DNA from 2 places in the Rhodococcus sp. K11/5 genome. Region 1 is predicted to be linked to the other one. Evidence: riboswitches for the same ligand, from Rfam matches in the RefSeq annotation. Region 1 holds a riboswitch; the other holds the start of a gene.
The links. Region 1 has a riboswitch for S-adenosylmethionine ahead of ACY466_RS02420 (aminotransferase class V-fold PLP-dependent enzyme). Riboswitches for the same ligand answer to the same signal wherever they lie in the genome.

Region 1 (14,469 bases):
CGAAGATCGGCGGCAGCTCGGACCAGAAGTCCGGGCCCATCGCATTTCCCTTGCCGGGCCCGATCATGGTCACGGTCGCCACGTGATCGGCCTTCTCGACGGTGAACGCGGTCCAGGTCTGGTTCTGTTCGGTCATCGGGTCAGCGTAGCCATCCCCGAAATCCCCACCCGACGCCATATCCTCGACGCCATGGCGAGGATCCATCACCCCGGCGCATCCCGAGTCGCGGATGTACTGATCTCCCGAGGGCACCACGGCGTGATCGTCACCTCCGATCGTCCGACCCACACCGCACGTCAGGCGGCGGAGGCGCACGGCGTCGAACTGGGTGCGATCTGCAAGTCGATGGTGTTCCTGCTCGACGAGGATCCGGTGCTGTTCCTGGTCTCGGGCGCGCACAACGTGGACCTGGCCGCGACCGGCCCACGTGTCGGCGGGGTGTTGACGCGCGCATCGATCGCGGACGCCGAGCACGCGACCGGTCAGCCCGTGGGCTCCGTGGCACCGGTGGGGCATCCGACCAATCTGCCCACGTTCGTCGATTCCGCGTTGGCCGAGCATCCGACGCTCTGGGCGGCGGCCGGGGATCCCGGCACCATGTTCCGGACCTCGTACTCCGAGGTTCTGCGGATCACCGCGGGTCTGGCGGTGGAGGTCGGCGGGTGAACCTGTTCCCCTGACTGGTTTTCCGTGGGTGCTGTGTGGACACGTGGGCGCTGCAGCACGCCCGGATCCACACAACTCCCGCGGAAAGCCGATCTACCCCCGCACTTTCCGCTGCGCCACACCGGGAATCACGTCGTCGACCACGCGGCGCACCACGTCCGCGCGGGCCGCCTCGATCACCGGACGCACCGTCACCCCGTCGGCCGCCCGGACGGTGACGATGTCGGCGATCAGGCTGATCAGTCCGGTGGCGGTGCCGACGTACTGCAGCGAATCCGGCCGGGGCGCTCGGCCGGACTCCGCCACCTCGCGTCGCGCCGTGCGCGCGTCCGCGGCGAGGTGCACGTCGACATCGACAAACACTCGCGCGTCGGGGTTCGTCTCGCGCAGCGCGCGGTAGCGGTTCTGCGCGACGGACAGATCGGCGGCGACGATGCGCACCACCGCGGCATCGTCACCACCGGAGGCGTCGGCATCGGGGAGGGCGTCGGTATCGAGGAGTACGACGGAGTCGGAGAGTACGGAGGTCATGAGCGCTGCCTGTCGGTCGGACGGAAAGTGGGTCACCCGGGAGATCACCGGGGCCGACACGCACTCGCCGTGGCTCGGCACAGGTCGATGTGGCGCCGAGCCCATCGCGCGTCCGTGACCATGTTGCTCATGCTAACGACACCGCCGACTCGCGATCGCGCAACGAGACGCAGCACACACCGACCGCGCGGACCAGCCTGTGCACGTCCTCGACGGTGGTCGCGATACCGATGCTCGCGCGCACGGCACCATCACCGTGCCCCACGCGGTCCAGCAGCGGGTGCGCGCAGAACTTTCCCGCCCGGACACCGATCCCGAAGTCGTCGGCCAACGCCGTGGCCAGCGCGAACGGATCGACGCCCGCAACCTGGAACGTGACGATGCCGACGCCGTCGTCCCCGTCCGACCACACACGTACGATCTCCAGGCCCTCCACACCGGCGAGCCCGTCTCGCAACGCGTGGGTCAGCACGGCGTCGTGCTCGGCGATCCGGTCGAACCCGGTCGCGGCGAGCGTCTCGCACGCCGCCGCGAGTGCGACCGCGCCGAGAAGGTTCGGGGTGCCGCCCTCGTGCCGCGCGGGCGACGGGCACCAGGTCACCCCCAGCGATCCGTCCTCCGCCACCGTGACGCTCGACGTCGCACCTCCCCCTGCGAGATACGGCTCGGCCGCGTCCAGCCAGTCCCGGCGCCCCACCAGCACGCCCGAGCCGAACGGGGCGTAGAGCTTGTGGCCGGAGAAGGCGAGGTAATCGACGTCGAGTGCTGCGATGTCGAGACCACGGTGCGGAACCAGCTGGGCACCGTCGACCAGAATGCGAGCGCCGCAGCGATGCGCGAGCGCCGCCAGTTCCGCCAGCGGAAGAACCTCACCGGTGACGTTGGACGCCCCGGTGACGGCCAGCAGCGCCGCCGGCGTCGACCACAGTTCGGCCGCGACGCGCTCGAGCGTCTCCGCGACGGTGTCCGCGGCCCGCACCACGCGGCGGTTCCGCCACGGAAGCAGGTTCGCGTGATGTTCGACGTCGAGGACCACGGTGTCGCCGGGAACGCAGCGCGACAACAGGTTCAACGCGTCGGTGGTGTTGCGGGTGAACACCACCACGTCCTCGGCGCCCGCCCCGCAGAAGCGTCCGACCGTCGCCCGCGCGGCTTCGAACGCGTCGGTGCTCACCCGCGACTTGTGCCCCGCGCCCCGGTGCACGCTCGCGTAGTTCGGGATGCAGTCCGCCACCGCGCACACCACCGCGTCGAGCGCGGGTGCGCTTGCCGCGCAGTCGAAGTCGAGATAGCGAACCGTGGTTCCGTCGGAGCAGAGCACCCGCTCGTCGGCCCCGAGCACCGGCGGTAGCGAACGGACGGGTGTGCAGCAATCGACAGCAGTCATGACAGAGGTGTCCCCTCGTTCAGGGACCGGTGTGGGACCGATCCGCGCTTGCCGTCCCGTTGTCGGGAATCGGCCGGGTCGTCACCCGGAGCACCCCACCGCGGAGGAGGGTTGCCGACCAGCGAGCCGGGGCTTGATGCTGGTACTCGTGACCTGGAAGCAGGATGGCAAACGCTCGATGTGTTGTCAACGCCGAGCGCGGTGGGCTCGAACTCTTACGTGGCGGTAGAGTATGGCTCATGGCCAGCCCCTCCTCCCGCCGCGTCCGGGGCGTGGCCCGGGTCCTGCGACTTCTCGCGAGCCGCACGTCGGTGCTCGAGCCGGAGATCGAGGGGCTCGCCCAGCACGTCTTCCCCGGGGCCATCTGCCTGGACGTCGGCGCCGAGTACGGGCTGTACACCATCGGCCTCGCCGCCCTAGCCGGATCGTCGGGCAGAGTCGTTGCGTTCGAACCGAATCCGTCGCTCGCCCGCTGGTTGCGCATCGTCTCCCGCGTGCTGCGCACCCCCCGCGTGACCATCGCGAACACCGCCCTCGGTGACGCGGTCGGCTGGACCGAACTGTCCGTGCCGCGCCGCAAATTCCTCCCGGTGCACGGCCGCGCGTTCATCGTGGCCGGTGCCTCCGGCGAGGGTGCGAACACCGAGTTCTCCTCGTCTCGACACCGCCACGTCCGGATGGAGACGCTGGACGAGGTGTGTCGAGCGCGGGGTATGGAGCGAGTGGACTTCGTCAAGGCCGACGTCGAGGGCGCGGAGCTCGCCGTTCTGCACGGCGGCATCGAGGTTTTGAAGAACTCGCAGCCGACCCTGCTGCTCGAGATCGATCAGCGCCACCTCGATCGATACGACCGCCGCGCCGAGGACGTCGTCGATGTCGTTCTCGCGCAGGGCTACTCGATGCACGTGTGGCGCGGCGCCAGGTGGACACCCGTGTTCGAGATCGACATCGAGTGCCGCAACTACCTTTTCGTCCCGCCGGATTCCGGGAGCGTCGGAGCGGGAGTGAACGCCACCAGCACGCACACCGCGGCGGGAACGATCGCGAATCCCAGCACCACGGGGACGTAACTGTCGAACACGTCGCGGCCGAGGGACAACGCCACCGGTCCGAACGCCGTGGACCCGACGCTGATCATCGTGGCGACACCGCGAATCGCGCCGATGTGCGCGGTCCCGAAGTAGTGGGCGTAGGCCGCCGCCTCGACGGCGCGAATGGATCCGCCGGCCAACCCCAGAATCAGCCCGTAGACGACGGCCAGGAATCCGGGCTCGATCAGCGGGATGGAGACCAGCGCCGCACACAGCAACGCCATCGAGATCGCCACGCCGAGCTTGGGTGCGATCCGATCGGCGAGTGCACCGAGCGCGAGCGTGCCGATCAACCCGGCCACGGTCTGCGGGATGAAGTTCGCGGCCGCCGCGGTGGCGCTGAGACCCTGCTCCCCCAACAGCGAGATCTGATGGAAAGCGACTGCAGTGCTGAGCATCCCGGACGCGGCGAGCCCCGACGCGATGGCCCAGAACATCAGCGTGCGCATCGCGGCGCGGACGGTCCACACGTCGCCCCGAGCGTCGGCGTCGGTGCTGCCGAGGTCCGCGACGCCGAGGGACCCCGGCGTGGAGACCGGCACCTCGATCGCGCGCGGCGCCCGACGCGGCGAGGTGGACCGCAGTCCGAGCAACGCGACCGGAATCACGATGACCCACACCGCGATCGCCTCGTATCGCCACACGGCGTCGATACCGTGCGAGGCGACCAGACGCTCGAGGAGCACCGGCGCGAGGGAGATTCCCGCGGATCCCGCCGCGGCGGTGATGCCCAGGGCCAAGCCACGTCGCTTGGTGACGTGCACGGCCACGGCGGTCGTCGCCGCCAGGCCCAGGGCCCCCTGGCCGGCCATGCGGATCCCGACGAACCCCGCGGTCAGGCCGTAGACGTCGGTGGCGACGCTCAACCCCATCAGCACCGCGCCGAAGATCGCGCCGATCACGGCCATCACGGCGCGGACGCCGTACCGATCCAACGCGCGGCCGACGAACGGCATCGCGGCCGCCCCGCCGAGGGTGCCGACGAGGTAACTCAACGACAGTTCGGTGCGCGAGATGCCGAGCTCGGCGATCAGCGGATCGGTGAAGACCGAGATCGCGGCGGTCTGACCGGGGGCGGTCATGATGGACGCCACGCTCGCCATGGCGACGATCAGCCACGGCGAGGTGGCCCGCGCGGACGGCGCGGAGGTGTGGGTGGTCATGTGGTCCCGTTCATCGCGAACATCAGTGTTCCGTGGACAGGTTTCCGGTCAACCGCAGGTGCCGCGCCGCCGATTCGTCGTCAAGCCCGGTGATCTCCGCGTGCTTGCCCTTCGAGGCGTACTTCTGGGTGACGGCGTCGAGCGCCGCGACCGTGGAGGCGTCCCACACGTGGGCTCCGCTGAGATCGATGATCACGTTCTTCGGGTCACCCGAGTAGTCGAACCGGTACACCAGATCGTTGCTCGAGGCGAAGAACAGTTCACCGCTGACCCGGTAGACGCGGGTGTCGACCGATCCGTCGTGGTTCGCATCCTCGTCCGACACCTTGGTGACCGTGGTGAGGTGGGCGACGCGGCGGGCGAACAGCACCATCGCGGTCAGCACGCCGACCACCACGCCGTACGCCAGGTTGTGCGTCGCCACGGTGACCACGACGGTCACCACCATGACGGTGGTTTCGCTCTTGGGCATGCGGCGCAACGTCTTCGGGCGCACGCTGTGCCAGTCGAACGTGCCGATCGCCACCACGATCATGACCGCGGCGAGGGCTCCCATGGGGATCAGCGCGACGACGTCGCCGAGTCCGACGACGAGGACCAGCAGGAACATACCGGCCATGAAGGTCGAGATCCGGGTGCGGGCACCGGACGCCTTGACGTTGATCATGGTCTGGCCGACCATCGCGCACCCTCCCATGCCGCCGAAGAAGCCGGTGATGACGTTGGCCGCGCCCTGGCCCCAGCTCTCGCGCGTCTTGTTCGAGTGGGTGTCGGTGACGTCGTCGACGAGCTTCGCCGTCAGCAGCGACTCGAGGAGACCGACGATGGCCATCGCGATGGCGAACGGGGCGATGATCTGCAGGGTCTCGAGCGTCAGCGGAACGTCGGGCAGGAACAGCGACGGCAGGCTGTCGGGCAGTTCGCCCTCGCCCCCGACGTTGGGAACGTTCCACGCGAAGGTCACCGTCGCGGCGGTCAGCAGCACGATCGCGACCAGTGGCGCGGGGACCACCGAGGTGATTCTGGGGAGACCGAACATGATGACCAGACCGACCGCGACCATGGGATACACCAGCCACGGCACCCCGATCAGGACGGGGAACTGGGAGGTGAAGATGAGAATCGCCAGTGCGTTCACGAAGCCGACCATGACGCTACGAGGGATGAACCGCATCAGCTTCGCCACACCGAGGACGCCGAAGAGGACCTGCAGGATGCCGGCGAGGATGACGGTCGCGATGAAGTAGTCGAGCCCGTACTCGCGGGCGACCGGGGCGATGACCAGCGCGATGGCACCGGTCGCCGCCGAGATCATCGCGGGACGGCCGCCCAGGAAAGCGATCGACACGGCCATGGTGAAGGACGCGAACAATCCGATGCGCGGATCGACACCCGCGATGATGGAGAAGGCGATGGCCTCGGGGATGAGCGCGAGTGCCACGACGAGACCGGCGAGGATCTCGGTCTTCAATCGCCGGGGGGACCTGAGTGCATCGAGCACGGTGTGCTCGCTCTCCGTCACCTCGTGAGGCATCGGTGAGTCGTATCCGCTCTGTGTCGTCAAGGCGGTTCCTTTCCACTGTTCGGCGCCGCACGAACAGGCAGGCGCGCACCATCGACCGCTGGTGGCGGGTGGTCGCATCGCTGCGACCGAGGGAAGATTGCGCGGAGCCCGGACGGGCATCTCGCGGTTCACGCACGGGCGTGACGACCAAGGACGAGAACGAACTCTACTCTTACGCAACTGTAGAGTCGAAGCAACCTGCGGTTGCGCCGTGTGACCGAACGCACCTGTGCGCCGTCGCTGGTAGAACCCGCGCACGACCGAGACGAAAATCTCCCGTAGCGTAAGACTAATGTCGAGAACTTCACGCCCGCGCAGATCCGCTTCCCCCACGCGAAATCCGGACATCACCGCACCGGCGAGCGGCACCCTTCGAGTGATCGCCACCGGCGGACTCGGCGAGATCGGTCGCAACATGACCGTCTTCGAGTTCGAAGGGAAGTTGCTGATCGTCGACTGCGGCGTCCTCTTCCCCGAGGAGCACCAGCCCGGTGTCGACGTCATCCTTCCCGACTGGAGCTTCATCCGGCACCGGCTCGACGACATCGTCGCGATCGTCCTGACGCACGGTCACGAGGACCACATCGGCGGTGTCCCCTACCTCCTCCGCGAACGCGGCGACATCCCGGTCATCGGGTCTCGGTTGACGCTGCAGTTCCTCGCGGCCAAGTTCGACGAGTTCAAGGTCTCCACCAAGCTCGTCGAGGTCGTGGCCGGCGAGAGCCGCACGGAGGGCCCCTTCGGCCTGGAGTTCCTCGCCGTCAACCACTCCATTCCGGACGGCCTGGCGATCGTCCTGCGCACCGGAGCGGGTGTCGTGCTGCACACCGGTGACTTCAAGATGGACCAGTTCCCGCTCGACAACCGCATCACCGACCTTCGTGGATTCGCCCGGCTCGGGGACGAGGGCCTGGACCTCCTCCTCGTCGACTCCACCAACGCCGACGTTCCCGGCTTCGCCGTCTCCGAACGCGACCTGAACCCGGCCATCGAGCAGGTGTTCCGTGAGACCGACGGGCGCGTCATCGTCTCGAGTTTCGCCAGCCACATCCACCGCATCCAGCAGGTTCTCGACGCCGCCCACGCCCAGGGCCGCAAGGCGGCGTTCGTCGGGCGCTCGATGGTGCGGAACATGAAGATCGCCATGGACCTCGGTTACCTCACCGTTCCCGACGGTCTCGTGGTCGAACTGCCGAAGCTTCGCGGACTGCCCGCGCGTAAGATCACGCTGATCTGCACCGGGTCTCAGGGCGAGCCGCTGGCGGCGCTGTCTCGGATGGCCTCCGGGGAACACCAGATCGAGGTCGGCCAGGGCGACACGGTCCTGATGGCCAGCAGCCTCATCCCCGGCAACGAGAACGCGATCTACCGCGTCATCAACGGGCTCACCGACAAGGGCGCCCGCGTGGTGCACAAGGGGAACGCGAAGGTGCACGTGTCCGGTCACGCGAGCGCCGGTGAACTCGTGTACTGCTACAACATCCTGGAACCCCACAACGTTCTTCCGGTCCACGGCGAGGCTCGACACCTGCGGGCCAACGCCGATCTGGCCATCCGTACCGGCGTTCCGCGCGAGCGGGTCCTGATCGCGGACAACGGCGATGTCATCGACCTCTCACAGGGCGTCGCCCAGATCACCGGCAAGGTCCCGGTCGGCCTGGTCTACGTCGACGGCAAGACCACCGGCGTCCTGACCGAGACCACGCTCGACGAGCGTCGTTCGCTCGGCGCCGACGGTGTCCTCACGGTCATCGTCATCGTCGACCCCGACACCGGCCTGCTGGTCGACGACGTCGACTTCATCGCCAAGGGCTTCACCCACGACAAGAACGCCTTCAACCCGCTGGCCAAGATCATCGCGAAGGCACTCGAACGCGAGAGCGCCAAGACCGCCGCATCGACGGGCGCCATCGAGGCGTCCGTGGTCCGCGAGACCACGCGGTGGTCCAAGGGAACCCTCGGCCGGCAGCCGCTCGTGGTGCCGGTCGTCGTCGACGGCTAGACGGTCCGCCCGGCGGCTCGGCGCAGGAGCCGCGCCGTCGGCGCAGCCGGGACCTCGGCGACGCGCGGCCGCGCCGGAAACTCGGCGACGCGCGGCCGCGCCGGGATCTCAGCGACGCGCGGCCGCGCCGCGGGACGCGAGGACCTCGGTGAGTTCCTCGGCGTAGGCGAGGTGGCGGCGCAGGGTGTCGCAACTCTCGGTGGCCTTGGTGTGGCATTCGCGGACGAACGTCTCGGCCGCATCGCGCTCGTCGTCGGAGGAACTCGGATCGTCGAGAGTGTCGAGGGCCTCGATCAGATTCTTCATCTCGGCGAGGGTGAACTCGAGGGGCTTCATGCGCCGGATCACCAGCAGCCGCTCGACGTCGTCCTCGGTGTACAGGCGAAATCCGCCACTGGAGCGGGCGGACGGGGTCACCAGACCGATGTCGTCGTAGTGCCGGACGGTTCGGACGGAGAGCTCCGTGCGCTGCGCGACCTGGCCGATCTGCATGTGCAGCCGATCGTCCGCCGTCATAGGTGATCCTCCCTCGCTGCTCCGGCGCGGCGCATGCATCCGCTGCCCTCGCCCGAACCACTGTAGTCGCGACGGCGGCGCCGTCCCGACGCCGATCGCGCGATGTGCGGTCCCGCGAACCCTACTGTTACGTTAAGGACGATTTGCGCGGACAGTGAGAATGGTGAGCGGCCACGGTGCCGCGCACCGTTTTCCGTTCGCCCGACCGAGGAGACACCCGCGTGCCCACCCCTGCCTTGTTCACCGCGGAAACCGGTGCCCGCCGCAGCCGAATCGCGGCGATCGTCCTGGTCGGCGCCGCGTCCGTGCTCACCGGCCTCACCACGGTCTACTTCATGTACCTCGGGTTCGCGAGAGATCAGATCGACCTCGCGGTCTTCCAGGACGCCGGCGCCGCGTACCTGAACAACTTCCCGCTGTACTCCGAGGACTTCCCGACGCGGTCCGGCCTGCGCTTCATCTACGCGCCCATCGCCGCGGTGCTGTTCGCGCCCATGACGCTGCTGAGCACGGTGAACCTCCAGATTCTGTGGGCCGCGCTGAACATCGCCCTGGTGTGGTGGGTCCTGGCCATCGTGCTCCGCCGCCTCGGTGTCGCCCGCCCGTTCCTCGTCGCGGTCGCCGCGCTGGGTGTCGCCCTGATGCTCGAACCGGTGCGGTCGAACTTCCTCTTCGGCCAGATCAACATCGTGCTGATGGCGCTGGTCGTGGCCGACTGCGTCGGCGTGGTGCCGCGGCGGCTGCGCGGTGTCGCCACGGCCGTGGCCGCGTCGATCAAGATCACCCCGGCCGCCTTCGGACTGTTCTTCCTGGTCAAACGCGACTTCGCGTCCATCGTGCGCGCGATCGTGACCGTCGCCGTCGTGGCGGCCGTCGGATTCGTGCTGCTGCCCGCCGCCTCCGTGTACTTCTGGACCACCGAGTTCTTCTCCACCGACCGCGGCGGCGGACACGCGTTCACCCGGAACCAGGCCATCACGGGCCTGATCGCGCGCCTGGGTATCGAGGGAAACCTCAAGACGATTCTCTGGGTGGTGGCCGCCGCACTGGTGGTGGCCGCTGCGGCCTGGTCCGCCCACCGCTTCGCCCGCGCCGGTGAGCCGATCGTCGCCCTCGCCGTCGTCGCCCTCGCCTCGCTGCTCGCGGCGCCGTTCGCCGTCACCCATCACTGGGTCTACGTCGTTCTGCTCGTCCCGCTCGCCATCGCCCCGCAGTACCGCCGGTGGCGCCCGCTCCTCTTCGCGGCGATCGCGGTGTTCGTCATCGCGCCGCACTCGGTGCTCAACGGCATCGACGACACCGACGGGTGGTTCGAGGTCACCGTGCGTCAGATCGTCGGCAACGGTCAGTGCCTCATGGGCATCGTGCTGATGATCGCCGCCGTCCTGGCGGCCCGCACCCGTCGGACGCCCGTCGAATCCGCCCCGGCGGACCCGGTGTCGGCGGCCGCCTGACGCTCCGGCGGCCGAGTTGTTCACCCGCTCGCAAACTGAGCGTGGAATAACGTGTCGTCACCGTCGTGAATCGAGCTGTCGTCACCCGAGAGGCCGCCCTACGTGTCATCGCCCATCCCCGAGGAGTACCTGCGCTCCCCGCTCGCGGCACCCGAACGCACCCTCGTCGACGTGCTGCGCGAGACCGCCGATCGCTATCCGGATGCCCCCGCGATCGACGACGGCGACACCACCATCGGCTACGCGGAACTGCTGGTCAACATCGACGAGGGCGCCCAGTGGCTCTCGCGGCACGGCGTGTGCGCGGGCGATCGCGTGGGCGTGCGGATGCCGTCGGGCAGCTACTCGCTGTACGCCGCGATCCTGTCCGTCATCGCCGCGGGAGCCGCGTACGTGCCGGTGGACGTCGACGATCCGGACGAGCGCGCCGATCTGGTGTTCTCCGAGGCCGGGGTCACCGCGATCATCGCCGACGACGGCGTGGTCACCACCGATCGACCGGGCACCGGACGGCCCGTGGGCCACCCCGGGCCCGACGACGACGCCTGGGTGATCTTCACGTCGGGATCCACCGGCAAGCCCAAGGGCGTCGCGGTGAGCAACCGCAACGCCGCGGCCTTCGTCGACGCCGAGGCCCGGTTGTTCCTGCAGGACCGACCGATGGCCCCCGGCGATCGGGTACTGGCCGGACTCTCGGTCGCCTTCGACGCGTCGTGCGAGGAGATGTGGCTGGCGTGGCGCAGCGGCGCGTGCCTGGTCCCCGCACCGCGCTCGCTCGTGCGCAGCGGCATGGATCTCGGTCCCTGGTTGGTGGCGCGCGACATCTCGGTGGTCTCCACCGTCCCCACCCTCGCCGCCCTGTGGCCGCGCGAGGCGCTCGAGGACGTGCGACTGCTCATCTTCGGCGGTGAGGCGTGCCCGCCGGATCTGGTCGAACGCCTGGCGGTACCGGGCCGCGAACTGTGGAACACCTACGGCCCCACCGAGGCGACGGTCGTCGCGTGCGCCTCGCTGATGGACGGACGCGGACCGGTGCGCATCGGGCTGCCGCTCGACGGGTGGGATCTGGCCGTCGTCGGTCCGGACGAGCAGCCCGTCGCCGTCGGTGAGGTCGGTGAACTGGTGATCGGCGGCGTCGGGCTCGCGCGGTACCTCGACCCCGAGAAGGACGCCGAGAAGTACGCTCCGATGCCGTCGCTGGGGTGGGACCGGGCCTATCGCAGTGGTGATCTGGTGCGCCTCGAACTCGAGGGGCTGCTGTTCCAGGGACGCGCCGACGATCAGGTCAAGGTCGGTGGCCGCCGCATCGAACTCGGCGAGGTCGACAACGCGCTGCAGGCCCTGCCGGGCGTCGGCGGAGCGGCGGCCGCGGTGCGCACCACCGGCTCCGGCACCCCGGTCCTCGTCGGGTATCTCGTCAGCACCGACCCCGCGTTCGACCTGAATCGGGCCAGAGAGATTCTGGCCGAACAACTTCCGGCCGCCATGGTTCCTCGCCTGGCGCTCGTCGACGAGTTGCCCACCCGCACGTCGGGCAAGGTCGACCGCACGGCCCTCCCCTGGCCGCTGCCCCGCGCACACGCCGAGGATCCCGCCGCCGGAGACGAGTTGACGGGCACCGCGGCGTGGGTCGCGCAGGTGTGGACCGACGTCCTCGGTACCGAGATCACCTCCGCCGACGCCGACTTCTTCGGCGTCGGGGGTGGCTCGCTGTCGGCGGCCCTCCTGGTGACCCGGCTCCGGGAGAAGTACCCGGAGATCACCGTCGCCGACCTCTACGACCATCCCCGGCTCGGATCCCTGGTGGATCTGCTCGTCTCGCTCGCGCCCTCCGCCGCGGTGGTGACCCGCGTCGTCGAACCCACCCCGCGGCGGGCGCAGGCGATGCAGATCCTCGCCACGCTCCCGCTCACCACCCTCACCGGGCTGCAGTGGGTGATCTGGCTCGGGGTTCTCGCCAACGTCGCGTCGTGGGTCACGCCCCTCCCGTGGTTGCCGACGCTGTCGTGGTGGTGGATCGCCGTCGGCTACGTGTTCTGTGTGACCCCGCTCGGACGCATGGCCGTCTCGGTCGCCGGAACCCGAATTCTCATGCGCGGCATCACCGAGGGCCGCTATCCCCGCGGCGGATCCGTCCACCTGCGGTTGTGGACGGCGAACCGCCTGGTCGACGCCAGCGGCGCCTCGAACATCTCCGGCGCACCGTGGATGGTGCACTACGCGCGAGCTCTCGGCGCGTCGGTGGGCCACGACGTCGATCTGCACACCCTCCCGCCCGTCACCGGATTGCTGACGCTCGGCGACGGGTGTTCCATCGAACCCGAGGTCGATCTGAACGGGTACTGGGTGGACGGCGACGTCGTCCACATCGGAGCCGTCGAGGTGGGCGCAGGCGCGTCCGTGGGCGCGCGGTCGACGCTGCTGCCCGGCGCCAAGGTGGGCAAGCGCGCGGAGGTCGAAGCGGGCTCCGCCGTCTCCGGCAAGGTCAAGGCCGGACAGCTGTGGGGCGGCTCCCCCGCCGCCAAGATCGGCCGCGCCCAGCACGCCTGGCCCGTGGAGGCACCGCCCCGCGGGCGGGCGTGGTTCCCCGTCTACGCGTTCACGTCGCTGCTGCTGTCGGGACTTCCCCTGCTGTCCATCGGCGTCGGGTTGCTCTCGGTGGGCTGGGTGATCGCGAGCGCGCGGACGCTGCCGGGGGCCCTCGGACTCGGACTCGCCGTCGTTCCCGTCGCCACACTCGTCGCCCTGGGCGTCTTCGCCCTCGTCACCCTCGTGTCCGTGCGGCTCCTCGGCGTGGGCATCGCCCCCGGGTACCACGCCGTCCGCAGCCGGATCGGATGGCAGGTCTGGGCCACCGAGCGACTGATGGACAGCGCCCGCACCTTCCTGTTCCCGCTCTACGCGTCGATGCTCACCCCGGGATGGCTGCGCCTGCTGGGGGCGAACATCGGCAAGGACGTCGAGGCGTCGACCGTGCTGATGGTTCCCAAGTTCACCACCGTCGGCGACGGGGCGTTCCTGGCCGACGACACGATGATCGCCAGTTACGAGCTCGGCGGCGGCTGGATGATGCTCGGCGAGGCCAAGGTGGGCAAGCGGGCGTTCCTGGGCAACTCCGGGATGGCCGCGGCCGGTCGGCGCGTGCCGAAGAACGGCCTCGTCGCGGTGCTCTCGGCGGCGCCGGCGAAGGCGAAGTCCGGATCGTCGTGGCTGGGCAGCCCGCCCGTCAAGCTGCGCCGGGCGCCGAACTCGTCCGACACCTCCCGCACCTTCGAACCGGCCCGACGCCTCAAGATCGCCCGCGGCGTCGTCGAGACCTGTCGCCTGGTGCCGGTGATGGTCTCCTTCGCCATCGGATTCGCCGTTCTCGTGGCGCTGACCGCACTGGCGTCGTCGGTCGGCTACTGGGCGGCCGCTCTGCTGAGCGGGGTGGTGCTCCTCGTCGCCGGCGCCGTCGCCGCGGGCGCGTCCGCGGTCGCGAAGTGGTCGCTGGTCGGACGCATCGGCGCGGTGGAGCACCCGCTCTGGAGTTCGTTCGTGTGGCGCAACGAGGTCGCGGACACCTTCGTGGAGATGGTGGCCGCCCCGTGGTTCGCCCGCGCGGCCGAGGGCACCGCCGTCCTCAACGTGTGGTTGCGGTGGCTCGGCGCGGACATCGGACGGGGCGTCTGGTGCGAAACGTACTGGTTGCCGGAAGCCGACCTGATCACGCTCGCCGACGGCGCCACCGTGAATCGAGGGTGCGTTGTGCAGACTCACCTCTTCCATGATCGGATCATGAGCATGGACACGGTCAGCCTGGGCGCGGGCGCAACTCTCGGACCGCACTGTGTCGCCCTGCCCGCCGCGGGGATCGGAGCCGGCGCCACCGTCGGTCCGGCGTCGTTGGTGATGCGCGGAGACACGGTGCCGGAGTCCAGTCGGTGGCAGGGCAACCCCATCGCTCCATGGTCGTCCGAGCGGTGAGCCCGTCGACCGCGCGCCGACGTGACGACACCGATCCCCCCATCGACTCGTACCTTCCGCAGAACGGCAACCGCGGATACTCCGTGGACCGATACGACCTGGACCTCGAGTACAAGGTCAGCTCCAAT
Region 2 (14,469 bases), 1.4 Mb from region 1:
CCGAACACGAGGGTCATCCACACCTGCGAGCGACGCAGCGCACCGAGCTCGGTGAGCGGATTGGTGATCGCCATCCCCCGCAGCGGCGGCACGAGCCGCCAGATCGCGAGGATGGTGGCGAGGCCGATCAGGACGACCAGCGCGAACGCCGAACGCCACCCGGCGGTCTGACCCACCCACGAGGCGAACGGAACCCCGACGACGTTGGCGATGGACAAGCCGAGCATCACGGTCGCGACGGCCTTCGCGCGCCGACCCGGTTCGGCGAGATGCGCGGCGACGAGCGCAGCCACGCCGAAGTAGGCGCCGTGGGGAAGTCCGGCGACGAACCGCGCGGCGAGGAGTTCGGAGTAACCGGGTGCGAACACGGTGGCGAGGTTGCCGAGCGTGAACGCGACCATCAGCGCCAGGAGCAGCTTTCGGCGCTCGACGCGAGCGGCGAGGGCCGCGATGGTGGGCGCACCGACGACCACGCCGAGCGCGTAGGCGGAGATGGCGTGACCGGCGACCGGTTCGGTGACGCCCACGCCGACCGCGATGTCGGGTAGCAGCCCCATCGCGACGAATTCGGTGGTACCGATGCCGAAGCCGCCGAGCGCGAGCGCCCACATCGCAGCCCGGCGACGCCGTGTACGGGTGGCGCGACGTTCCGCATCGGTCGCGTGGATGTCGTCGTGTCCGAGCGTGTCGGAGTCGAAGGTCACGGAGGGCGGGGTCACGGTCTCACTTCTCGTTTCGTACGGAGCGGGCGGAATCGATTCAGTCGGATCCGAGTCATCCGGATCGCAGTCCGGCAATAGGACATCATCCACCCGCCGGGGAGTCTTTCGCCAATCGAACGACCGTGAGTTCGCGCACCCGACGCGGCCACGGACCCGCGGAAGGGAGGGCCGTGCTCTCGGCTGCCGCCGGGTCGGACCTACATAACGCCGGCGCGCTCCTTGGACGTTTCCCAAAAACAAACCCGAGGCTGGTTTCCCGTGGGAAAGCACGGCATGGTCGAACCTTGGAAGTGTCCGCATTCGACACACGGAATCGGCCTCGCGACGCCCGCGACGGGCGAATCGGAGTGGTCGACGCTCATGTCGAGCAGAACGGTCTGCAGGGGTTCGAAGGTGGATATCGCGTCATCCGACGGCAATGACGCCGTTCGTCTCGGTGACACTGCGTCTCGCTATGCGGAGATATTGGCCGACGTACTCGATCTCCCGTCCGTGGACGTCGACGCCCACTGGTTCTCCGACCTCGGCGCCGACTCGTTGGTCATGGCCAAGTTCTGCGCCCGGGTACGTCGCCACTCGGACCTTCCCCCTGTGACCATGCGCGATATCTACGCCACGTCGTCCGCGCGCGACCTGGCCGCGGCTGTCGACGGTGTCGGTGGTGTCGACGAAACGCGCGGCGATACCGAGCACCCCGGCGCACCGTCCGTCGTCGGCGCGCTTGCGGTCGACGAGAACGAGCACCGCGCCGGAACCGCGCAATACGTGTTCTGCGGTGGTCCTCCTCGGCTACCGAGCGACCGACGGCGTCGTCGAAACGGGGCCCGTCACGATCGGGCCGCGAGCACTGATCAGCGAGGCGACCGTCGTCGACATCGATTCCGAGATGGGTGACGACACCCAATTGGGACACCAGTCGAGCCTGCACACAGGTCAGCGCGTGCCCGACGGAGAACAGTGGGCCGGGTCGCCCGCCTCCCGAACGGAGTCCGATTTCGCGCTTCCCGCCACACCCGTGGACATCGGACGTCGCCGGGCGCGCTACGTGACCGCCCAGATGTTCTCGCTGCTGTTCCTCTACCTCCCGCTGTTCGTGGGCGGTGCGGATGTGCTGCTGTCGATGATTCCGGACTTCGAACTGAATCCGGCCGCGGCGTCACCGGCGTCACCCTTCTTCTACCTGGAGGCGCTCGAGATCTCGGCGCTGTGGTTCGCGGGTGTGTTCGTCGGCGGACTCGTGGTCGTCGCGGTGGTCCCGCGACTGCTGGCGCCGCTGGTGCGCCCGGGAAAGACGTATCCGCTGTACGGAATCCACTACACCGCGGCTCGGACCATCGCCCGCCTCACGACGGTGAAATATTATCTGTTTCTCTTCGGTGACAGCTCGTACGTCCTGAATTATCTCCGCTGGATCGGATACCGCCTCCATCACGTCGCGCAGACCGGTTCGAATTTCGGTACCGCGGTGAAACAGGAGAATCCGTTCGCGACATCCGTGGGCAGCGGAACGATGGTCGCCGACGGTCTCTCGGTCATGAATGCCGAATACACCAGTACCTCGTTCCGTATTTCACCGGTTCGGCTGGGCTCCAACAGTTTTCTCGGTAATCGGATCGCCTTTCCGCCGAGCGGTCGTACGGGCGACGATTGCCTGTTGGCCACCAAGGTGATGGTGCCTGTCGACGGCCCCCTCAGGACGGGCGTGGGTCTTCTCGGGTCACCGGCGTTCGAGATTCCGCGGACCGTCGAACGCGACCACCGGTTCGACCACTGGACCGAGGGCGCCGAGTTGCATCGCCGGCTGCAGGCGAAGAACCGACACAACCGGACGAGCATGGTTCTGACGCTCCTCGCGCGCTGGTTCTACTTCTTCGGCGTGACGGTACTGACGACTCTGACGGCACTCGCCCTTCCACGCCTCGGCGTTCTCGCCTTCCTCGGTCAGGCTCTGGCCTTCCTGATCTTCACCACGGTGTGGTTCGTGGTCCTCGAACGTGCCGGGGCCGGCTTTCGTCGCCTCCGCCCCCGGTTCTGTTCGATCTACCACCCCGATTTCTGGCGGCACGAACGTTACTGGAAGTTCGTGGTACCCGACTGGGACCGGGCCCTGGGCGGTACGCCGTTCAAGAATCTCGTGTCTCGCATGCTCGGTGTCGACATCGGACGGAGGGTGTTCGACGACGGATGCTCGCTCACCGAACGCACGCTGGTGACCATCGGAGACGACGTCACGCTCAACGGACACAGCGTGATTCAGTGCCACTCGCAGGAGGACGGCACCTTCAAGTCCGACCGCGTGCGCCTGGGCGACCGCAGCACCATCGGGCTGGGCGCCTTCGTCCACTACGGAACCGTTCTCGGCGCCGACGCGCGTCTGGAACCCGACAGCTTCCTCATGAAGGGCGAGGAGGTGCCGGACGGTTCCGAGTGGGGTGGGAATCCGGCGGTGCACCTCACGGCCGGTCCGAACCGGGTCGGCCGGCAGGATCACGTTCGTGATCGATCGAACGGTCACGTCGTTGCATTCGTCGCGCCGACCGTCGACGTTGCGAACGTCGGGGTCGCGAACGCCGGGGGCGAGAACGGCGGGTTCGAGAACGTCGGGGTTGCGAACGCGGACCGTGACGATTCCTCCGAGGTCGCCGCGCGCGCTTTCTGGGCCGGAGTCCTCGCTCGCGGTGGGGTGACGTCGGTACCCCCGTGGTCGCCACCCGGAACGGCGGCCGAGATCGCCGACCTCACCGTCGATCTCGGTCCGTTCCTCCGCGCGGGCCTGGACCAGATCGAGCACGTGTCACGTCGCACGTTGGTGCTGGCGGCGCACGTGGCGGTTCTCGCCACCGTCACTCGGGCGGACGAGGTGTGCACGCGGTTTCGCACCGATCCGCTCGAGACTCCGGTTCCGTTCGTCGCCGCAACGGCCGTCGACACCTGGCGCGAACTCCTGGTTGCCGTCGCTCGCACCGAGCAGGCGATCGGGGAGCACGGCGGTCCCCCGGCCCCCGAGTCGATGGAGACCGTCGCCGAGGTGGGTCCGGTCACCAACGCGATGTTCGTCGGGGAGAACGCCTCCTCGACGTCTCTGCCCCCGTCCGTCGCCGTCGCCGTCGGGTGCGCAGGCGACGGCAATGCTCTGACCCTGCGGTATCGCACCGAGCATCTGTCGTCGGAGGCGGCGGCCCGATTCGCGGGGTACCACCTCCGAGCGCTCGAACTGATGACGGCCGATCTCGACGCTGCCTGGACCGCGAACACGCTCCTGTCGGACACCGAACTACTGGTGCAACGCACCGGGATGTGGTTTCGCCGTGTCGAGGTGCCGGAGCTGCCCGTTCACCGGCAGTTCGCCGATCGGGCTCGACGACACCCCCATGCCGTCGCCGCGGTCTCCGGCACCACCGAGTGGACCTACCGCCGACTGCAGGCCGCCGCCAACCGCGTCGCACACACCCTCGTCGAGGGCCACGTGCATCCGGGTGATGTGGTGGCCGTCGCCACCGAACGCACACTCGGCTGGCTGGCGACGGTGCTCGCCGTGTTCGAAGTCGGGGCGGTCTACCTGCCGATCGAACCGCACTTCCCGACCGAGCGCATCGAGACCACCCTGCGGCGGGCGGAGTGCAGGATCGTAGCGGTGGAGGGTTCCGGCTCCACCTCCGTCCGCGACGCCTCGGCTCGCGCGAACGCGACCGTGATCGACCTGGAGGACCCGCTCGGCCGATTCACGAAGGGCGAGGAAATCCACTGGGCGGGCCGCTCGTCCGGTGCGCCGGTCACCCTGGACAGCCCCGCGTACATCTATTTCACCTCCGGGTCCACCGGTCAGCCCAAGGGCGCGGTCTGCGCTCACTCCGGCATGGTCAATCACATCGCGGCGAAGATCGACGACCTGTCGATCGGCGACGGAGCCGTCGTCGCCCAGATCGCCCCGCAGTGCTTCGACATCTCCCTGTGGCAGCTCGTCGCCGGGCCGCTCGTGGGCGGCCGCACGGTGCTGATACCGGGGGATGTGCTGCTCGACGTCGCACGATTCGTCGACTGCGTGGTCGACGCCGAAGTGTCCGTCCTGCAGGTGGTTCCGTCCTACCTGGACGTGGTCCTCGCCTATCTCGAATCCTCACCGCGGGAACTTCCCCACCTCGGCTGCGTTTCGGTCACCGGAGAAGCCGTCAAGAAGGATCTCACCGAACGATTCTTCGCGACGCTGCCGACCGTCGCGCTGGTGAACGCGTACGGACTCACCGAGACCTCGGACGACACCAATCACGAGGTCATGCACTCGGTTCCGGAGCGCGACCGCGTGCCACTCGGTCGACCCATCGGCAATACCCGGATCTACGTGCTGAACGACGAGTTGGAGCCGGTCCCCCTGGGGTCTCACGGCGAGATCGTGTTCTCCGGCGTCTGCGTCGGGCTCGGCTACGTCAACGACCCCGAGCGAACCGCAGCGGTATTCCTCGAAGATCCGTTCCACGCGGGCGAGCGGCTCTACCGCAGTGGAGATCTGGGACGGTGGTTGCCGGAGGGCAAGCTCGAGTTCCTCGGACGACGAGACACGCAGGTCAAGGTGCGCGGCTTCCGCATCGAGATCGGTGAGATCGAGAACGCCCTGCTCGAGGTCCCCGGAGTGCGCGACGGCGCGGTGGTCGTGGCCGAATCCGCGGACGGCGGTGACCATCTCGTCGCGTTCTACACCTCCACCGAACCCATCGCGGTGCGGACGATTCGCGACCACATCGCCGCGTTGCTGCCGCACTACATGGTGCCGTCGGTATGGCACCACTGCGAGACCCTGCCCCTGACGGCAAACAGCAAGATCGACCGCGCCGCACTGACGCGACGAGCCACGGCCACACTCACGCAATCGGTGACACCCGAAGTTGCCGCGGCAGCGTCCACGTCACCCGCGGAACGACGTCTGGCCGAGGTCTGGGCGCGAGTGTTGGGCGTGGAAGCGGACGCGATCGCCCCGACGGACAGTTTCGCCCTCCACGGCGGAACCTCGCTCTCTGCAGTCAAACTGGTGATCGCTCTGGATCATTCGGTGGGTATCGAGGACGTCAGGTCGGCGCCCACCCTCGCCGAACTGGCGCGGCTGCTTCCCTCCACCTCTCCCTCGCCGCGAGACACCGGTGTCGTTCACGCGAACGGCGTGGCCCGTACGGACACGGCCGACGTGACAGGACCCCCGCGATGACTGCCACTGCCACTGGTACGACAGCCACTGGTACGACTGCCACCGGCACGACTGCTGTCGACACGACCGTCCGAGACGCGAGCGCGATCGACGTTCGATCGGATCCCGGTCGGCCCCCGATCGTGATCGCCGACGACACCGATGTCCGGGCGTGGGTCGCACGTCGTCGTTCCGACCTGCAGCGAACGGTCGGCGAGCGGGGAGCCGTGATGGTCCGCGGTCTCGCACCGGCGAACCCGGCGGACGTCGAGTTCGTCGTGCGATCGATCGCCGGCGAATCCATGGCCGAACGCGAGCCCTTCGCCGCGCGTCGCCGCCTCGGCAACGGCGTCTACTCCTCCACGGACTGGCCGGCGAGACAACGGATGTGCCTGCACAACGAGACGAGTTACGCGCTGGACCTCCCGTCACTCGTCGTCTTCGCCTGCCGAGTCGCGCCGACCGACGGCGGTGCCACCCCGATCGCCGACGGCTGTGCCGTGCTCGACGCGCTGCCACCGGCTCTCGTCGAGCGGGTGGCCCGGGAAGGGTGGATGCTCCGACGAGCGTTCACCGGTGACGTGGGATCGACGGCAGCCGAATGCTTCGGCTCCGCAGACCGGGCCGACCTCGCGAAGTACTGCCGCAACAACGCTGTACGAGCGGAGTGGCGAGGCGACGTGCTGACCACCTCGCAGGTGCGGCCCGGAGTGGTCCGGCACTCGGGGAACGACGAACCGATCTGGTTCAACCAACTGGCGTTCCTCAGCGAATGGGGCATGGATCCGGACGTGCGGCAGTTCCTTCTGGACATCGGCGGGCCCGAGGCGCTGCCGTTCACCACGGCGTACGGCAGCGGTGAGCCGATCGACGCCGAGACGGTCGATGCCATCGGGGCGGCATACGACGCGTGCGCGGTCCGCGAACCCTGGCAGGCCGGCGACCTGTTGATCGTCGACAACATTCGTACCGCTCACGGCCGCGACCCGTTTTCGGGTGACCGTGACGTCATCGTCGGCATGGGAGGACCCGTGCGCCACGAAGGATCGGAGAACTGGACATGAGCACCGATACGATCGGAACGTTCGCCGTCATCTCGGGCGGACAGGTGCGGTCTGCGTTGACCGGCCGCGAATCGGACGTCGTGGCGTTGGTGGAGGAGACCTATCGGCGACACGGATCGGGCGACACCGTCAACCCACCGTCGTACTTCCTTCGCTTCCCCGACCGCCCGCGCTCACGGATCATCGCGCTTCCTGCGTCGATCGGGACCGGACCCCGGCCGGTGGACGGGATCAAATGGATCTCGAGTTTCCCCGACAATGTGGACAACGGCATTCCGAGGGCGTCGGCGGTCCTCGTTCTCAACGACGTCGAGACCGGGTATCCCTTTGCCTGCCTGGAGAGTTCCATCATCAGCGCAACCAGGACGGCGGCATCCGCCGCGCTCGCCGCGGATGTGCTGACCCGAGACAGACCGACTCGGCCGACACGCATCGGATTCGTCGGGACGGGTCTCATCGCCCGGTACATCCACGGATTTCTCGCTGCCACCGGGTGGTCCTTCGATCGGATCGGTCTCCACGACGCCGTTCCCGCCGGAATGGACGGGTTCCACGGCTATCTCGAGAGCGCGGGAGTCGACGTCGACATCACCCACCACGCGACGGCGCGGGAGTTGATCCAGGCCAGCGAGATCGTCGTGTTCGCCACCAACGCGGGCGAACCGCACGTTCACGATGCGTCGTGGTTCGCACACAATCCGCTCGTTCTGCACATCTCGCTCCGTGATCTCTCCCCCGAGATCATCCTGTCCTCGACCAATGTGGTGGACGACGTCGAGCACTGCCTGAAGGCGAACACCTCACCGCATCTCGCCGAACTACGTTCAGGATCGAGAGATTTCGTCGACGGCACCCTTCCCGAGGTACTGGAGGGCACCGTCACGTTGCCCGCCGACAAGCCGATCGTGTTCTCTCCCTTCGGTCTCGGCGTTCTCGATCTCGCGGTCGGCACCTTCGTCTACGACGCCGTGACGAACTCGGGAGATCTGCTCGTCATCGACGACTTCTTCCACGAGCGCACGCGATTCGGCTGATCCGATCCACCCAGTCACCCCACCGACGTCAGGACATCCCTGTGCCCGTCATCTCCGCACCGCACGAGTACCACGAGGACGATCTCTTCGTGGATCTGTCGCCACTGTTCGAGTTCCCTCTCGCTCTGAAATGCGAATGCTTCAACTTCGCCGGTTCGGTCAAGTTGACGCCTGCACTCGCGATGGTCGAGGCAGCCGAACGCGGCGGGCGCTTGCGGAAAGGATCGGTGCTCGTCGAATCGTCCTCGGGCAATCTCGGTGTGGCTCTCGCCGTCATCGCGGCGAGCAAGGGGTACGGATTCGTCTGCATCACCGACAACCGGTGCAACCGCTCCACGCGTCAGACGATGGAGGCACTGGGAGCGTCGGTGCAGGTGATCACCGAACCGGATCCGGTTCACGGGTTGCTCGGGGCGCGGATCGACCGGGTGCGCACACTGTGTGCGTCGGATTCGAAGTACGTCTGGCTGAACCAGTACGAGAACGAGAACAACTGGCAGTCGCACTTCGCGCGCACCGCCCCCGCCATCGCTCGACAGTTCCCCGACGTCGACGTCGTGTTCATCGGCGCCGGAACCACGGGAACTCTGATGGGCTGCGCAAGATGGTTCGCTCGATCGGGCCGCGACGTCCGCATCGTCGCGGTCGACACCGTCGGGTCGGTGACGTTCGGCGGACCTCCCAGCGTGCGGATGATTCCGGGCCTCGGTACCGGTATCCGGCCATCGATGCTCGACGAGAGTCTCGTCCACGATGTCGTGATGGTCCCGGAGGCGGACACGGTGCGGATGTGTCGGCGCCTCGCCGCACGCGGCTTTCTCTTCGGCGGTTCCACCGGAACGGTGGTCAGTGGCGCTGCCCGATGGCTGGCCGATCACCGGCCGGCCGATTCCCTGGCTGCGATGCCGCGGGCGGTCGCCATCGCGCCGGATCTCGGCGAGCGGTACCTCGACACCATCTACACGGCGCCCTGGGCGGACGCCCTGCTCGAACGCGGTGCGGATGCCCTGCTCGAACGCGGTGCGGTCTCGGTGTCGCCGTTGCCGGTTCGCGCATGACGGGCATCGGCACGTTCGTTCCCTCCCCGTGGAGCGCGGCGGGCCGCGAACTCGCCGCACGCATGGAACCGGCGGACGTCTCGGTCTCCGAGACACCCGTTCCCCGGACACCCGCGCCCCGGACACCCGTGCCCGACGAACGAATGGTCGAGCCCCCGGGTCGTCCGTCCCGGCGGGCCGCACGACCGCGTGGCGGGACGGCACTGCGCACCGGTGTCGCGGCGTTCGCGCGTCGGCGACGCGTGCTCGTGGCGGCGTCGCTACTGCTCGGGCTGATGCGGCTCGGGTCGACGGTCGGGCTCTCGGGTGGGTCCCTCGACGTCCGAGCTCTCGTCGATGCGGTCGCGGTGTCGGTGGCCGCTCTCGTCGTGCTGGCCGTGGCGGTCCCCGTCGTCCGCTACGGGCGCGACCGATTCACCGAGTTCGCTCCGGGGGAAGACGTCGTCGATCGCCTGGGGCTCCCCGCGGCCACGGTCCGGCCCGACGAGCCCACTTTCGCGCTCGCACTGCTCGACATCGCCGGATGCGTCTCGGAGCACGACAGCCTGACTGTCGTTCAGCTCAGCCACCCGGCCGACTGCGAACTCGGCCGGGACCTCGCCGCGGCCTCGGCGCTCGTCGGTCGACCGCGCACCCTGCACGAGCTGACCCCCGGAAGTCCCCCTCACCGGTCCGGCCGCAACATCGACGAATCCGCCGGTCGGCTGTACACGTATCGGACCACCGAACTGTCCCTCGCCGCCGTGACCACCCTGTCTGCCACGCCGCGCCCCTGCCTTCTCGTCGTGGACACCGCGCGCTCCACCTGGCGCGACCTCACGGGCGCGGTGGAACGGTTGAATGCACTCGGCTGCGCGGTGCAGGCCGTCGTCGTCTGGACGGGCCGCATTCCACGCGACCCTTCGGACAGCTGGGACCCCGGCCTCGTCTCGGTGCCGCACCACTCCTGAGCGGGCTCCCGGCGGACGAATTCGAGGCACTCGTTCACCCCTTTTCCCGGACCCGCTACCATTCTCGACAAGGTCATGAGCGCCAGCATCGAGCCCCGGCTTGCTGGCCGGCAACCCTCCAACCGCGGTGGGGTGCCCCGGGTGATGACCGGGTTACTCGGCGCAGTACGACAGCCGAGAGCAAGCGCGGGTCCGTCACCTCGGGCCCACCGACCGGGCCGATCCTTCGGCCCCGACCGGCCGCTTCCGACGCGGCCACTCGGAGGTTTCCACGTGTGTAGCTGTTCGCGATAGGCCCCGACCACTTCCCTCGTGCCCGACCCGACTCCGTGATCTCGGGCGTGTCCGACCCACGACGCAGCACGCGCCGACCGGGTCCGCGCACCGCATGGTCACCGACTCGATCGGGCTCTGTTCGACCACCAGCAGAGGACACAGAACCGTCATGACCGATACCCCGAACGACGCCGAACTCGTGAACGAAGTCGGCGCCCCCGTCGACGATCCCGCGCTCAACTGGAGCTTCGAAACCCGGCAGGTCCACGTCGGTCAGGTCGCCGACTCCACCACCCATGCCCGTGCTCTGCCGATCTACCAGACCACCTCGTACACGTTCGACAACACCGACCACGCGGCCGCGCTGTTCGGTCTCGCCGAGCCGGGCAACATCTACACCCGCATCATGAACCCCACCCAGGACGTCGTGGAACAGCGCATCGCCGCCCTCGAGGGCGGCGTGGCGGCGTTGATGCTCGCGTCGGGTCAGGCCGCGGAGACGCTCGCGATTCTGAACCTCGCGGAAGCCGGAGATCACATTGTCTCGAGCCCCAGGCTCTACGGCGGCACGTACAACCTGTTCCACTACACCCTGCCGAAGATGGGCATCACCACGACGTTCGTCGACGATCCCGATGATCTCGACCAGTGGCGCGCCGCCGTCACGCCGAAAACGAAAGCGTTCTACGGCGAGACGATCTCCAATCCCAAGAACGACATCTTCGACATTCCAGGGGTCTCTGCGGTCGCCCACGACAACGGTGTGCCGCTGATCGTCGACAACACGGTCGCGACGCCGTATCTGATCCGGCCGCTCGAGCACGGCGCGGACATCGTGGTGCACTCCGCGACCAAGTACCTCGGCGGCCACGGCACAGCCGTCGCCGGAGTGATCGTCGACGGTGGCACGTTCGACTGGACGCAGGGACGTCACCCGAACTTCACCACCCCCGATCCGAGCTATCACGGCGTCGTGTTCGCCGACCTCGGCGCACCGGCTTTCGCGCTGAAGGCGCGGGTACAGCTGTTGCGCGACATCGGTGCGGCCGTGTCCCCGTTCAACGCTTTTCTCATCAGTCAGGGCATCGAGACACTCAGCCTGCGCATGGAGCGGCATGTGCAGAACGCCACCGCCGTCGCGACGTACCTCGAAGGCCGTGACGATGTGACATCGGTGAACTACGCCGGCCTCGAATCGTCGCCGTGGTACCGCCGCGGACAGGACATCGCCCCGCGCGGGACCGGCGCCATCGTGGCGTTCGAGCTGGCCGGAGGCCTGGATGCGGGCAAACGCTTCGTCGATGCGCTCGAACTGCACAGCCATGTCGCTAATATCGGGGACGTGCGTTCTCTTGTGATACATCCCGCGTCGACGACGCACTCGCAGTTGACGCCCGACGAGCAGATCGCGTCCGGGGTCACTCCCGGCCTCGTGCGGCTCGCCGTCGGGATCGAGGGTATCGACGACATCGTCGCCGATCTGGAGAAGGGTTTCCGGGCCGCATCTTGATACTCGACACCCCATCGTTCGCCCGTTCGTCGGCGCTTCCGCCGCCGGACGGGCGAGTGGGCTCGGTGCACATCGGTGATGTGCCGCTGGAGAACGGCGACGTGATCTCCGACGTCACCGTGGCCGTTCAGCGTTGGGGGGCGCTGTCGCCCGGGCGCGACAACGTGGTGCTCGTCGAACATGCGCTCACCGGCGACTCCCACCTCACGGGCCCGGCCGGACCGGATCACCCGTCGCCGGGTTGGTGGACCGGCTTGGTCGGTTCCGGCCTCCCTCTCGACACCGACCGTTGGTGCGTGATGGCCACCAACGTCCTCGGTGGGTGCCGCGGCACCACCGGCCCCTCGTCGCTCGCACCCGACGGCCGAGCGTGGGGCTCCCGCTTCCCCGCCATCTCCATTCGGGATCAGGTCACGGCCGAGACGATGGTGGCCGATGTGCTCGGCATCGATCGCTTCGCGGCGGTCGTCGGTGGATCCATGGGGGGCATGCGGACACTCGAATGGCTCGTCGGACATCCCGCCAGGGTCGCGTCGGGCCTGGTGTTGGCGGTCGGCGCGCGGGCGTCCGCGGATCAGATCGGGACGCAGACCACGCAGATGGCCGCCATCACCGGCGATCCGGACTGGCGGGGCGGGGACTACTTCGACGCCGGTGTCGAGCCCCTGACCGGCTTAAAGATCGCCCGTCGCATCGCGCACCTGACGTATCGCACGGAACACGAACTCGACGCGCGGTTCGGGAACTCGTCCCAGGTGGGCGAGGATGCGTTGGCCGGCGGTCGCTACTCGGTCCAGAGCTACCTCGAGCATCAGGCCGACAAGCTGGTCGGTCGATTCGACGCGGCGACGTACGTTCTGCTCACCGAGGCGATGAACCGGCACGACGTCGGTCGTGGCCGCGGCGGAATCGAGCAGGCGTTGCGATCGGTCACGGTGCCGACGGTGGTAGGTGGGGTCGATTCCGACCGGCTCTATCCGCTGCGTCAGCAGCAGGAGATCGCCGACCTGATTCCGACCTGCGACGGTCTGCGAATCATCTCCTCGAGGGACGGTCATGACGGATTTCTGACCGAGCCGGAGCCGGTCGCGGCGATGTTGCTGGCCACGATGGATCTGGCGACCGACTCGATCGGCTGACCCGCCGGACCCGTCGGTCGGGTCGGTAACTCGGGTCCGGGTATCGAACCCGTCAGTCGGTGCCCAGCGGGTCGATCGACACCGCGAGCCACACGACGGCTCCGCCGACCGCGGCGAGCGACAGGGTGTCGAACATCCGCGACCGCACGGCCAGAAGCCCGACGCGTTCGGTGCTCAGGAACAAACGGCACGCGGCCGCGAGCAGGGTGGCGAGGCCGAAGACGAACGCCCCGCGTCGCCACCGGTCCGCGAGAACCAGCACGACGGCCGCCGCGATGACCACCACCACGGCGATCATCGGCAGGCTGCGGCGAATCGCGTCCCGCGTCATCGTCCGCTCGTCGCCGTTGCTCGTTCGGCGCTCTCGACCACATTGCTCAACAGGAACGCACGCGTGAGGGGCCCGACTCCGCCGGGATTCGGGGACAGGAATCCGGCGACCTCGGCGACGTCGGCCGCGATGTCTCCGCGGAGTCCGTCGTCGGTCCGCGAGACCCCGACATCGACGACGGCCGCACCGGGCTTGACCATGTCGGCGGTGATCAGGTTCGGAACGCCGGCGCCGGCGATCACGATGTCGGCGCGACGCACCTCGGCCGCGAGGTCACGAGTTCCCGTGTGGCACAGGGTGACCGTGGCGTTCTCGGAGCGTCGGGTCAGAATGAGACCCATCGGACGCCCCACCGTGACCCCGCGGCCCACGACAACCACGTGCGCCCCGGCGATGGGAACGTCGTAGCGCCGAAGGAGATGCACGATCCCGCGCGGCGTACACGGCAGCGTCGATTCCTTTCCGAGAACCAGACGTCCGAGGTTCACCGGGTGCAAGCCGTCGGCGTCCTTGGCGGGATCCACCCGCTCGAGGGCGCGGTTCTCGTCGAGATGTTTCGGCAGAGGCAGTTGCACGATGTACCCGGTGCACGCGGGATCGGCATTCAGTTCGTCGATGACCGCGTCCAGTTCGTCCGAGGTGACATCCGCGGGCAGATCTTTGCGGATCGAGTGGATTCCCACCTTGGCGCAGTCGTTGTGCTTGCCACGGACGTAAGCGGCGGATCCGGGATCGTCGCCCACCAGGACTGTGCCCAGTCCCGGGACGATGCCTTTCTCCCGGAGCGCGGAGACCCGCGCGGTGAGGTCCACGAACATCTCGTCGCGGGTGATCTTTCCGTCCAGTCGCGTTGCGGTCACGGGGGCCAGTTTCCCACGTCCGCGTCCGTCGGCGGCGCATGGCAGGGTGAAGCGGTGTTTCGACTGATGTTTCATGAACCCCGGATTCCGCAGAACACCGGCAACGCCATACGTCTGGTTGCCGGGACCGGCTGCGAACTGCATCTGATCGAGCCGCTCGGGTTCGATCTGTCCGAACCGAAACTGCGCCGAGCCGGGCTGGATTACCACGATCTGGCCTCGGTGACCGTTCACCCGGACCTCGCGACCGCGTGGGAGGCGCTGGCACCCGATCGGGTGTTCGCGTTCACCACGCACGCCACGACGTCCTACGCCTCGATCGAGTACCGGGAAGGGGACGTGTTGCTGT

Region 2: linked by a shared signal. The riboswitch ahead of ACY466_RS09020 (bifunctional o-acetylhomoserine/o-acetylserine sulfhydrylase) and the one ahead of ACY466_RS02420 (aminotransferase class V-fold PLP-dependent enzyme) in region 1 are both predicted to bind S-adenosylmethionine.

Annotation. Positions count from the first base shown of each region.
Region 1 is NZ_CM143721.1:480,254-494,722, reverse strand. Features, by position in the region: gene ACY466_RS02435 (crotonase/enoyl-CoA hydratase family protein) at 1-136, opposite strand, end outside; gene ACY466_RS02430 (YbaK/EbsC family protein) at 191-667, shown strand; gene ACY466_RS02425 (hypothetical protein) at 761-1,198, opposite strand; gene ACY466_RS02420 (aminotransferase class V-fold PLP-dependent enzyme) at 1,326-2,585, opposite strand; SAM riboswitch class IV at 2,625-2,739, opposite strand; gene ACY466_RS02415 (FkbM family methyltransferase) at 2,825-3,655, shown strand; gene ACY466_RS02410 (MFS transporter) at 3,547-4,839, opposite strand; gene ACY466_RS02405 (SulP family inorganic anion transporter) at 4,862-6,373, opposite strand; gene ACY466_RS02400 (ribonuclease J) at 6,696-8,405, shown strand; gene ACY466_RS02395 (MerR family transcriptional regulator) at 8,514-8,921, opposite strand; gene ACY466_RS02390 (glycosyltransferase 87 family protein) at 9,158-10,375, shown strand; gene ACY466_RS02385 (Pls/PosA family non-ribosomal peptide synthetase) at 10,478-14,341, shown strand; gene ACY466_RS02380 (M1 family metallopeptidase) at 14,323-14,469, shown strand, end outside.
Region 2 is NZ_CM143721.1:1,867,917-1,882,385, reverse strand. Features, by position in the region: gene ACY466_RS09055 (MFS transporter) at 1-611, opposite strand, end outside; gene ACY466_RS09050 (acyl carrier protein) at 1,188-1,616, shown strand; gene ACY466_RS09045 (Pls/PosA family non-ribosomal peptide synthetase) at 1,498-5,919, shown strand; gene ACY466_RS09040 (TauD/TfdA family dioxygenase) at 6,042-6,962, shown strand; gene sbnB (2,3-diaminopropionate biosynthesis protein SbnB) at 6,959-7,996, shown strand; gene sbnA (2,3-diaminopropionate biosynthesis protein SbnA) at 8,038-9,054, shown strand; gene ACY466_RS09025 (hypothetical protein) at 9,051-10,004, shown strand; SAM riboswitch class IV at 10,076-10,197, shown strand; gene ACY466_RS09020 (bifunctional o-acetylhomoserine/o-acetylserine sulfhydrylase) at 10,450-11,790, shown strand; gene metX (homoserine O-acetyltransferase MetX) at 11,784-12,929, shown strand; gene ACY466_RS09010 (DUF3017 domain-containing protein) at 12,982-13,260, opposite strand; gene ACY466_RS09005 (bifunctional methylenetetrahydrofolate dehydrogenase/methenyltetrahydrofolate cyclohydrolase) at 13,257-14,120, opposite strand; gene ACY466_RS09000 (tRNA (cytidine(34)-2'-O)-methyltransferase) at 14,175-14,469, shown strand, end outside.